2 linked regions of the Polyangium spumosum genome follow. Each later gene encodes a partner of the first gene's protein in a complex. Links are inferred from orthologs where the notes say so. Each region holds a gene or a part of one and is shown on either strand. Other genes may lie near its edges.

What was found. The genes of interacting proteins can lie anywhere in the genome.
Region 2: the proteins of hisH (region 1) and hisF are in contact, whole or in part, in a crystal structure (PDB 6RU0), measured with the Thermotoga maritima proteins. The link is inferred for Polyangium spumosum from one-to-one orthologs. Residues at the interface, in WP_004080484.1 of Thermotoga maritima: Asn15, Arg18, Arg22, Arg117, Leu118, Pro119, His120, Met121, Gly122, Trp123, Asn124, Asn134, Gly135, Tyr136, Tyr138, Val140, Tyr158, Glu180, Lys181, Ser182, Ser183, Lys184, Ile185; in WP_004080486.1 of Thermotoga maritima: Met1, Leu2, Ala3, Arg5, Ser40, Glu41, Asp45, Glu46, Ala70, Glu71, Ile73, Asp74, Ile75, Pro76, Phe77, Asp98, Lys99, Ser122, Gln123, Glu161, Thr195, Leu196, Asn247, Arg249, Glu251.

What each region holds. Positions count from the first base shown.
Region 1 is NZ_WJIE01000004.1:380,629-385,859, forward strand. What follows is about bases 1,416-4,204. They hold hisH (imidazole glycerol phosphate synthase subunit HisH), read right to left. Parts: upstream 3,238-4,204; coding sequence 2,593-3,237; downstream 1,416-2,592. Other genes in these bases: GF068_RS15430 (DUF1552 domain-containing protein), read left to right, coding at 1,416-2,087; GF068_RS15435 (nuclear transport factor 2 family protein), read left to right, coding at 2,164-2,589; hisB (imidazoleglycerol-phosphate dehydratase HisB), read right to left, coding at 3,240-3,827; GF068_RS15450 (hypothetical protein), read left to right, coding at 3,876-4,204. Outside these bases: GF068_RS15425 (DUF1592 domain-containing protein), read left to right, coding at 1-714; more of GF068_RS15430, read left to right, coding at 711-1,415; more of GF068_RS15450, read left to right, coding at 4,205-4,640; lon (endopeptidase La), read left to right, coding at 4,708-5,231. UniProt on the Escherichia coli protein: IGPS catalyzes the conversion of PRFAR and glutamine to IGP, AICAR and glutamate. The HisH subunit catalyzes the hydrolysis of glutamine to glutamate and ammonia as part of the synthesis of IGP and AICAR.
Region 2 is NZ_WJIE01000015.1:66,758-71,321, reverse strand. What follows is about bases 1,277-4,046. They hold hisF (imidazole glycerol phosphate synthase subunit HisF), read right to left. Parts: upstream 3,173-4,046; coding sequence 2,381-3,172; downstream 1,277-2,380. Other genes in these bases: GF068_RS34955 (hypothetical protein), read right to left, coding at 3,215-4,012; GF068_RS34965 (hypothetical protein), read right to left, coding at 1,277-2,384. In the rest of the region: GF068_RS34970 (patatin-like phospholipase family protein), read left to right, coding at 1-583; more of GF068_RS34965, read right to left, coding at 591-1,276; GF068_RS34950 (zinc ribbon domain-containing protein), read left to right, coding at 4,394-4,564.

The DNA of each region.
Region 1 (5,231 bases):
GAGGGAGGCCTGCACGAGCTGCTCACTTCGCGCACGGCGTTCGTGAACGAGAGGCTCGCGGCCGTCTACGAGGTCGACGCGCCGAGCGGCGCCGAGTTCGGCAAGGTCGAGCTCGACCCCGAGAAACGCAGCGGCATCCTCACGCGCGCCGGCTTCCTCGCGGCGAACGGCACGGCGCGCGCCTCGGACCCGATTCATCGAGGCGTCTTCGTGAACCTGCGAATCCTCTGCGCGCGCCTCCCGCCGCCGCCGAACAACGTCCCGCCGTTGCCGCCGGCCGAAGGCAAGACGACGCGTGAGCTCGTCGCCGCGCACACCGGCAAGGGCACGTGCGGCGCCTCGTGCCACGGCACGCTCATCAACCCGGCTGGCTTCGCGTTCGAGAACTACGACGCGATCGGCCGTTATCGCACCGAGGACAACGGCTTCCCCGTCGACGCCGCGGACGCGTATCCGCTCGGCGGCGGGATGGCGAGCTTCGACGACGCCATCACGTGGAGCCAGATGCTCGCCGAGAGCCGCGAGGCGAACGAGTGCTTCGCGCGCAACTGGCTCGAGTTCGCTTATGGCCGGGACGCCGAGGTCGAGGACGCCGTGCTCATCGAGAAGCTCGGCGAGGCCTCGCGCACGGGCATGTCCGTCAAGGAGCTCCTGCTCGAGCTCGTCGGCTCCGAAGCCTTCTCGACCCGCCGCCCCGTGGAGGTCGCGCCATGAATCGCCGTCATTTTCTTCGAGGACTCTTCGGCGTCTCGCTCGCGCTCCCGTTCATCGAGAGCTTCTCGCCGCGCAAGGCCGAGGCCGGCCCGGGTGACGTGCCGCCCTTCGCCATCTTCATGCGCCAGGCGAACGGCGTCGTGCAGCAGACGAACGACGAACCCGAGATGTTCTGGCCGAGCCAGACTGGCGCCCTCACGACCGAGTCGATGAACGCGGAGGGTGATCGCGCGGTCAGCGAGCTCAGCGCGTATGCCTCGCGCCTCATCCTGGTGAAGGGCATCAATTTCGCGTTCCCAGGCAACGGCTGCGGCCACTCCGGCGGCGGCAACCAGTGCCTGACGGCGCAGAAGGTCTCGCAGGATCCGAGCGGCAACGAGTCGCTCGCGATGGGCGAGTCGATCGACAACCGCATCGCGCGCGAGCTCAACCCCGCGGGCGTCGAGCCCCTCACGCTGTATGCCGGCAAGAAGGCCGGCTACATCAACGAGGTGCTCTCGTACCGCGAGGCGAAGGTGATCCGCGCCGCCGAGCACAACCCGATCAACGCCTACAAGGCGCTCTTCGGCCTCTCGAACCTCGACCCCGAGGTCCTGAAGAAGCTCGCCGCGCAGCGCAAGAGCGTGAACGACCTCGTGCGCGAGCAGATGCAATCGCTCATGACGCGCAGCGACCTCGGCAAGGCCGATCGGGATCGATTGGACCTGCATTTCCAGTCGATCCGCGACCTCGAGGTCGGGCTGCAGTGCGCGCTCACGGCCGAGGAGGTCGCGGCGATGGAGGCGATGAGCCCGGACGCACGCGCGAACGACAACCTGGAGAAGGTCGCGCGGATGCAGATGGACATCATCGCGCTCGCGATGGCCTGCGGGACGACACGCGCCGCGACGATCCAGATCGGCGACGGCAACGACAGCACGCAGTACACGATCAACGGCGTCAAGCAGAAGAGCTTCCACAAGATCTCGCACCGCATCGACAGCGACGGCTCCGAGGGCCCGCCGATCGAGGGCGCGCACCTCTTGCACCACGAGATCGACCGCATCCACGCGCGGATGTTCAAGTACCTTCTCGACAAACTCGCGTCCTACGATCTCGGCTCGGGATCGCTGCTCGATTTCGGCGTCGCGGTCTGGCTGAACGACCTCGGCAACAAGTACCACTCGTACACCGACGTCCCGTACGTCCTCTGCGGCGGCGCGAATGGTTACCTGAAGACGGGCCAGTACGTCGACGTGAACGGCGTGCACAACGGCCGGCTGCTCGGCACGATCGGCGCCGCGCTCGGCTGCAAGAACGGCGCGGGAGGCCCGCTCGACGATTTTGGTGATCCCGAGCTGCCGAAGGGCATGCTCACCGAGATCATCGCCTGACGTTGGGGGCTCCGCTCGGCGAGCCGAGCTCTGCCCCCAAACCCCCGCCTGCGTCGTAAGTGCTATATCGGGCAGCATGCCCACGCTGCCCGAGCGTCTCCTCACCCTCTTCGCGACCTACCACATTCGCCGCGAGAAGGTCCTGCCGGATCTCGACGCGATCTACGCGCCCGACGTCCGCTTCGTCGACCCGTTCAACGACGTCACGGGCAAGGATCGATTCCTCCGCATCAACGAGAACCTCTTCAGGCGCCTGAAAGAGATGCGCTTCGACGACCTCGCGCTCGTCGGGCAAGAGCCCCATTTCATGCTCTCGTGGACCGCGACGATCGAGACCCGGCTCGGCCTCACGATCACGGCCCCGGGCGTGAGCGAGTTCCGCACGGAGAGTGGCCTCGTCGTGTATCACCGCGACCACTGGGACGTGCTCTCGTCCATGGCCGGCAGCGTCCCCGGCATCCGCAGGCTCTATCCGCGGATCACGGGGATGTTGTTCGGCTGAGCGTCACCCCGCGACGAACGCCCCGAGCAGCATGAGGCCCGCGGCCTGGCTCTTCTCCGGGTGAAACTGCACCGCCGTCACGTTCTCCCGCGCGACCGCCGCCGTGATCACGTTCGGCCCGTGCGTCACCGTCGCCACCACGATCGACGGATCCTCCGGCACCGCGTGATAGCTGTGCACGAAGTACACGTGCGGCGCCTCCCTTCCCCAGGCGCCGAGCGCCCCTGCCGCCTCGCGCTTCCATTCGAGCCGATTCCACCCGATGTGCGGGATCTTTACCGCCTCCGCGCCGGATCCGGGATCGAGCCGTCGCACCTCGCCGCGGAAGATGCCGAGCCCCGCGGCCCCCGGCGCCTCCTCGCTCCGCTCGAACAACGCCTGCAGCCCCAGGCAAATGCCGAGATAGGGTTTGCCCTGGCGAACGACCTCCCGCAGCGCCTCCCCGAGCTCGCCCGCGAGCGCCGCCGCGCAATCGCGGAACGCGCCTTGCCCCGGCATCACGATCTTGTCCGCGCCGAGCACGTCCGAGACGCGCCCGCTCCGGACGACCTCGCACGACGCGCCTCGATCCGCGGCGGCCTGCGTGATCGCGCGCTCCACGCTGCGCAGGTTGCCCATCCCGAGATCCACGACCACGACCCGCGTCATGGCTAGAGGCTCCCCTTGGTCGACGGCACGCCCGTCACGCGTGGATCGATCCGCGTCGCCCGCATCAGCGCCTTGGCGAAGGCCTTGAAGCTGATCTCGATGATGTGGTGCAGGTTCTCGCCCTCGTGCATCCGCAGGTGCAGGTTGCACGGCGTCGAGCGGGCGACGGCCTCGAAAAACACCGGCACGAGCTCCACGTCGAACGTCCCGACCTTGGCCTTGGGCAAGGGCACGCGAAACACGAAATACGGGCGACCCGAGAGATCGAGCGCGCACGTCACGAGCGCCTCGTCCATGGGCAACGTCGCCTCGCCGTAACGCGTGATCCCGGCCTTGTCCCCGAGCGCCTGCGCGACGGCCGAGCCGAGCACGATCCCGAGATCCTCGGTCGTGTGGTGCCCGTCGATCTCCACGTCGCCTTGCGCCTCGACGGTCAGATCGAACAGGCCGTGCCTGGCGATCTGATCGAGCATGTGCGAGAGGAACGGGAGCGGCGTCGAGATGCGGCTTTTTCCCGTCCCGTCCAGATCGATCTCGACGGCGATGCGGGTCTCGTGGGTGACTCGTTCGACCCGAGCAACTCGCGGCATGGCGGGCATCCTAGCTCCTTTCGCCCGTAGATGTGTTATGCCCGCCTCGTGAAGCTCTCCGCCGCGCTCGTCGCCTTCGCGCTCCTCGGCGCCGCCTGCAGCCCGAGCACCCTCGTCCAGCAAGGGCCCAGCGACACGCTCCGCGCCTACGCCCGCGCGCTCGAAGAGGGCCGCGTCGACGACGCCTACCGCTTGCTCTCCGACGACGCCAAGCGCTCGATGTCGCTCGAGGCGTTCCGCCGCGCCGTGAAGGAGAGCCCCGACGAGGTCCTCGAGATCGCCCGCGCGGTCTCGCGCCCGTCGAGTGATCCGCTCGTCACGGCCACCGTGAGCTTGCCGAACGGCGACGAGCTGCTCCTCGTCTACGAGGACGCCAAGTGGCGCATCGACGCCGCTGCGATCGACCTCTACAGCCAGGCCACGCCGCGCCAGGCGCTCGCTGGCTTCTTGCGAGCCTTCGAGCGCAAGCGTTACGACGTCATCCTCCGCTACGTCCCCGACGCCGAAAAAGAGGGCATCACCCTCGGCGAAGAGCCCGCGCCCGCCGCCCCGCCCGACGGCGCTCCGCCCGCAGGAAAGACCGACGCGCCTGCGACCAAGACGAACGGCACCGAGCTCACGGCGGACAAGCTCCGCGCGGCCTGGGAGGGCCCGCAGAAGGACCAGATCAACCGCATCGTCCAGGCCATTCGCACGGCGCTGCCGACCGCGGTCATCGAAGAGACCGGCGACAGCGCGTCGATGTCCTACGGCGCCGGCGGTACGGTCGCGCTGGTGCGCGAGCACGGGCTCTGGAAAATTCGCGACTTCTGACCGGCGCTGCGTCGAGCCTGCGCCTCACGAGCAGGTCCGCAAAAAATGTACTAGGGTGTCGCGCATAATGGCCTCGAACGGCGCGCCCCCTTCACGACCGCCCTCTTCCTCGGGCGAGGATAGCGTCCCGATCCTCCCGCTGCGGAACTCCGTTTTGTTCCCGATGTCGGTGGTCCCCATCAACGTCGGGCGTCCTCGCAGCGTCCGGCTCGTGGAGGACCTCCTCGGACGCGAGCGGGCCCTCGTCGGCGTGATCAGCCAGCGTTCGCCCGAGATCGACGAGCCGACCTTCAAGGAGCTCTACACGATCGGGACGATCGCGCGGGTCGTGAAGGTGATCCGCCTCGGGCCGAGCAACTACTCCGTCGTCCTGAACGGGCTCGGCCGGTTCCGCGTGAAGAACATCGTCGCGCTCGAGCCGTACATGCGCGCGAAGATCGAGCGTATCCCCGAGTCGCTCGTCCGCGACGTCGAGCTCGACGCGCTCGGCACGGGCCTGCGCGAGGCCACGCGCGAGGTCCTGCAGCTCATGCCGAACTTGCCGCGCGACACGGCGGGCATCCTCGACAACGTCCGCGAGCCCGGCGCGCT
Region 2 (4,564 bases), on another replicon or contig:
CGCGGCCCTCGTCGAGGCGTACCCCGGCCGCGCGCGCCACCTCCACGTCGTCGCGACGAACCTCTCGCGGCGCATGACCGAGGTCTTCTCGGCCGCCTCGCGCCCCGACGTCCCCATTTACAAAGCCGTCCGCATGTCGATGAGCATTCCGCTGTTCTTCGAGGCGTACCCCTTCGAGGGCGACCTCTACGTCGACGGCGGCGTCTCGTGGAATTACCCGATCGACCTCTTCGATGGCGTCCGTAAAATGCCGGCGATCGGGGCCGAGGAGGGCGGGCCGGCCGAGAATGCGCCCACGCTCGGGTTTTGCCTCGGCACGAAGGCCGAAAACGACGCCGCCCGCGAGGATTGGCGGCTGCCGCGCATGGATGTCACCGACTTCCAGAGCTACACGAAGGCCCTGGTCTCGTTCATCCTCTCGTCGTCGACGCTGCTCCACCTCGACGCGGCCGCGCTCTCGCGGACGGTCTTCATCGACGACGCGAATGTCGCGACGACCGAGTTCACGTTGCCGAAGGAGATGCAGGACAAGCTCATCACCAACGGCGCGGCGGCGACGCGTGCGTATTTAGAGCGCGTATAGGCGCGCTCTACTCGCCCTCGTCCGTCGCCGCCACCGACCTCTCCGCCGCTTCGCTCGGCGCGCTCTTCCAGAATCGCGGCACCTGCGCGAAAAGCCCCGGCTTGGCCCACGCCAGCGCGCCCGTCCCTGCCAGCACCACCAGAAGCAAGACGAGCGGCACGAGCAGCCGCGCCCCCGTCTTGCGCTGAACCGGCACCAGCGGCGCGGGCGTGAGCTCCGCGGGGTCGCGCTTCGCCTGCGGCAGCCATGCGGGGCTCTTGCCTTCGGCGCGCGGGGGGATGCGGATCGCCGGGAGCACCGACGGCGCGTAAGGCGTCGGCTCGAGCCCCGCGAGCTCCTTCAAGCTCGACGCCGTCGCTCGGAACAGCGCCTCCTCGCCGCCCTCCGGCTGCGCGAACCGATGCAGCAGCTCGTCCACGCGGTCCGGCCCCGTCGGCGCGGGCGGCGCGACCACGGCGGCCTCCGCCGGGGCCTCCACGTTCGCCGCCTCGGCGACCACGGGCGCCACCGACGCCGGCGGCATTAAAATCGACGGCGCGACCGAATGCGGCGGCTCCGTCGCGGGGGGCTCGAGCGCCTCCACCATGCCCGAGAATCCCGACGGCGACAGCGCCTCGACGCCTTTCGTCACGGCGGGTGAGGGCAAGGGCGTGAGCACCTCGAATTCGAAGCTCAGGAGCTCCTCGGCCGAAGGCGGCACCTCCGAGGGCACGGCGGCCACGGCGGGCGCCGCCTCCGCGGGCAGCGGCGTGCGCGGCCGCATGCCGAGCCCGACGGGCCAGGGCAACGTCTTCTCGTGGCTCGGTCGCAGCACGTCGTCGTGCGCGCGCACCTCCGCCGCCGCGGGTGACGCGGAGGGGGGGGTTTTCGGCTCGACGGCCGCTTCCCGCGCCGAGAGCAGCGTCGACTCGGTCGGCGCCGGCATCACCGGCGACGGCGCCGGCGCGGCGGCGGGCTCCGAGGCGGGCAAGACCGCGGCTGCGGGGCTCGATCGTTCACTCTCGGGAGGCGCCTCCAGCAAGGCGAGGTCCACGCTGCAGAGGGGCGTGGCCTCGAGGGACACCGGGTCCTCGAGCGTCGGCGTCGCCTCCCGCAGCGGGCCCGAGGGCGGCGCGGTGAAGAGCCATGCGGAGTCGAGAGAAGGAATGCCCCGGATCGAAATGCGCTCCACGGAAGCGGGATCGGGAACGGTCGCGGGAGCGGAAACGGGAGCGGAGACGGGAACGGGGTCGCGAACGGTCGCGGGAGCGGAAACGGGAGCCGCAGCGGCAGCGGGAGCGGCAGCGGCAGCGGGAGCCGCCGCCGGAGCCGCCACCGGGGCCACCACCACCGGCGCCTGCACCGGAGCCGGCTCCACCACGAACCCTGCCTCCACGGCGCGTGCCGTCTCCCTCGCCAGCCTCGCCAGCGTCCTCTTCGCGGCGCCTCGGTTCAGCGGCACCAGCGCGGCCTCGATCTCTGCCGCCACCTGGGCCGGCCCTCGCTCGGCGCCTGGAGAGCGCGGCCTCGCCACGGCGTGCAGGCGCGGCGCTCCGCTGGCCGTCACCGACAACAACCTCGCGAGCAGCTCCCGCAGCCCGCGCGCGGCCTCGGCGCCCGACAGCACCTCGCCTTGTCGGTCCACGCCCACCACGCCCTCGGCCGACAGCGTCACGGCGCGCGGGTCCACCCGGATGGGCAGGTTCCCGATCGCGGCGCAGAGCGACAGCACGAGGTAGCCCGCGCTCTCCGGCACCATGGCCGCCGCGCGCGCGCCAGCGGCGCCGAGGACCTCCGACAGCGTCACGTTCGCCCGATTCACGACCCACCTCTCCTCGGATCCGCCATCCGCACCGGCACCCCACGCCCTGCCAGGTACGCCTTCGCCTCTGCCACCGTGTGCGTCCCGTCGTGGAAGATCGACGCGCACAGCGCCGCGTCCGCCCCTCCTACGACGAGCCCCTCGTACACGTGCTCGAGCGTCCCCACGCCGCCCGACGCGATCACCGGCACGCTCACCGCGTCCGCCACGGCCCGCGTCAGCCCGAGGTCGTAGCCTGCCTTCGTCCCGTCCCGGTCCATGCTCGTCAGCAGGAGCTCTCCCGCGCCGAGCGACGTGATCCGCTTCGCCCATTCGACCACGTCGAGCCCCGTCTCCCGCCGCCCGCCGTGGGTCACCACGGTCCAGCGTGCCGGCTCTTCGGCGCCGACCCGCCTCGCGTCGATCGCCACCACGATCGCCTGCGCGCCCCACCGCGCCGCCGCGCGCTCCACGAGCGCGGGCTCCCGCACGGCGGCCGTGTTGATCGCGATCTTGTCGGCGCCCGCGTCGAGCAACGCCTCGATGTCGCGCTCGCTCCCCACGCCGCCGCCCACGGTGAGCGGCACGAAGAGCTGGTCCGCCGCCGCCCGCACCATGTCGAGCAGCGTCCCGCGTTTCTCGTGGGAGGCCGTGATGTCGAGGAAGGTGATCTCGTCGGCCCCCGCCTCGTCGTAACGCCGGGCGGCCTCCACGGGGTCGCCCGCGTCCCGCAGCCCGACGAACTGGACGCCCTTGACGACGCGTCCGTCCTTCACGTCCAGGCAGGGGATGATGCGCTTGGCCAGCACACAGCGCGCTTAGCGCCGAGCGCCTCGATGGGCCAACTTCCCTCAGCCGTCCGCGGGCAAGGTGTCGTCGTCCCTGGCGTCCGTGACCGCCTTGTCTCCCGCATATCGGCGTTCTGCGCGCTCCGACGCGCGCAGCACCGGCCTCCGGATCGCCTCGATGTACTCCACCGGCGCGTCCGACAGCTCCAGGTTCGAGAGCACCTGCGACACCACGCGCAGCCACTGGCTACGCGCGGCCTGGGGCGACAGCGCGCCCTCGGGCTTCGCCGCCTCCTTTGCCAGGAGCTCCGCGCGCTTGTTCTCCAGCTCGGCGAGGCGCGCGCCGGTCGCGACCCAGGCGTCCACCACGTCCTTCAGCGTGTGCGGCGGCGCGCCGGACGGGATCTCCGCGAGGAACTCGCTCATCCAGGGCTCCTCCTCCCGCACGAGCCGCGCGACGCGGGCCGTGTTGCCCGACTCGGCCAGGAGCGGCGCGTTCACGATCGCGAGCCCCGTCGGCAAGAGCTTGCGCGAGATGTCGCGCGCCTTGGCGGCCCGCCCGAAGTCGGGCGGGTGCCCCGCCAGGTAGAGCTCGGCCCGCGCGTCGAGCGAGTGCGAGATCGCCCGGGCCAGGTGGTCGTGCCGCGCGTCCACGAGCGTCTCCTCCTCCAGGATCGCCGAGAGCGCCGTCGACGACTGCTTCGCCTGCGGCAGCGTGCTCACCGCCTCGTGCGCCTTGACCACCCTGCCGTGCAGCGCCGCGATCTCCGGGATCGCAAGGAAGATATCCTTGCGCTTCGTCGGATCGATCCAGGGAGCGATGACCGCGACCATCTCGTCGATGTTGAGGTGCTCGAGCAACGGAAACCTCCCAAGGAAAGGACGGTCCAAGATGTCGCCCCTCACTGGGGCGGCTGTCAACCTTGGAGCGCCCTCGCGGAACGCGACCCGGCCCTCGCGGAACACGAGTCGGCCCTCGCGGAATACGAGTCGGCCCTCGCGGAATGCGACCCGGCCCTTGCGGAATGCGACCCGGCCCTCGCGGAACGAGACTCGGCCCTCGCGGAATGAGACCCGGCCCTCGCGGAATGAGACCCGGCCCTCGCGGAACGCGACCCGGCCCTCGCGGAACGCGACCCGGCCCTCGCGGAACACGACTCGGCCCTCGCGGAACACGAGCCGTTCCCGTCGGGATGCGCCCTGGGGCTTCCCCTGGCGACTGGCAGCGGTAGTATCCGCGCGATGCACTGCCCCGAGTGCGGGACCAAGGCCAGTCCCGGCGCCGTCACCTGCGTGACGTGTGGCTTCGCGCTGGCTTCGCTCGACCCTGCACACAAAGCCGGCGTCGGGCGCACGATGATGGGCGTCGCGCTCTCCGATCTCGCCAAGGGCCCAAACGCGGGCGTCGCGGTC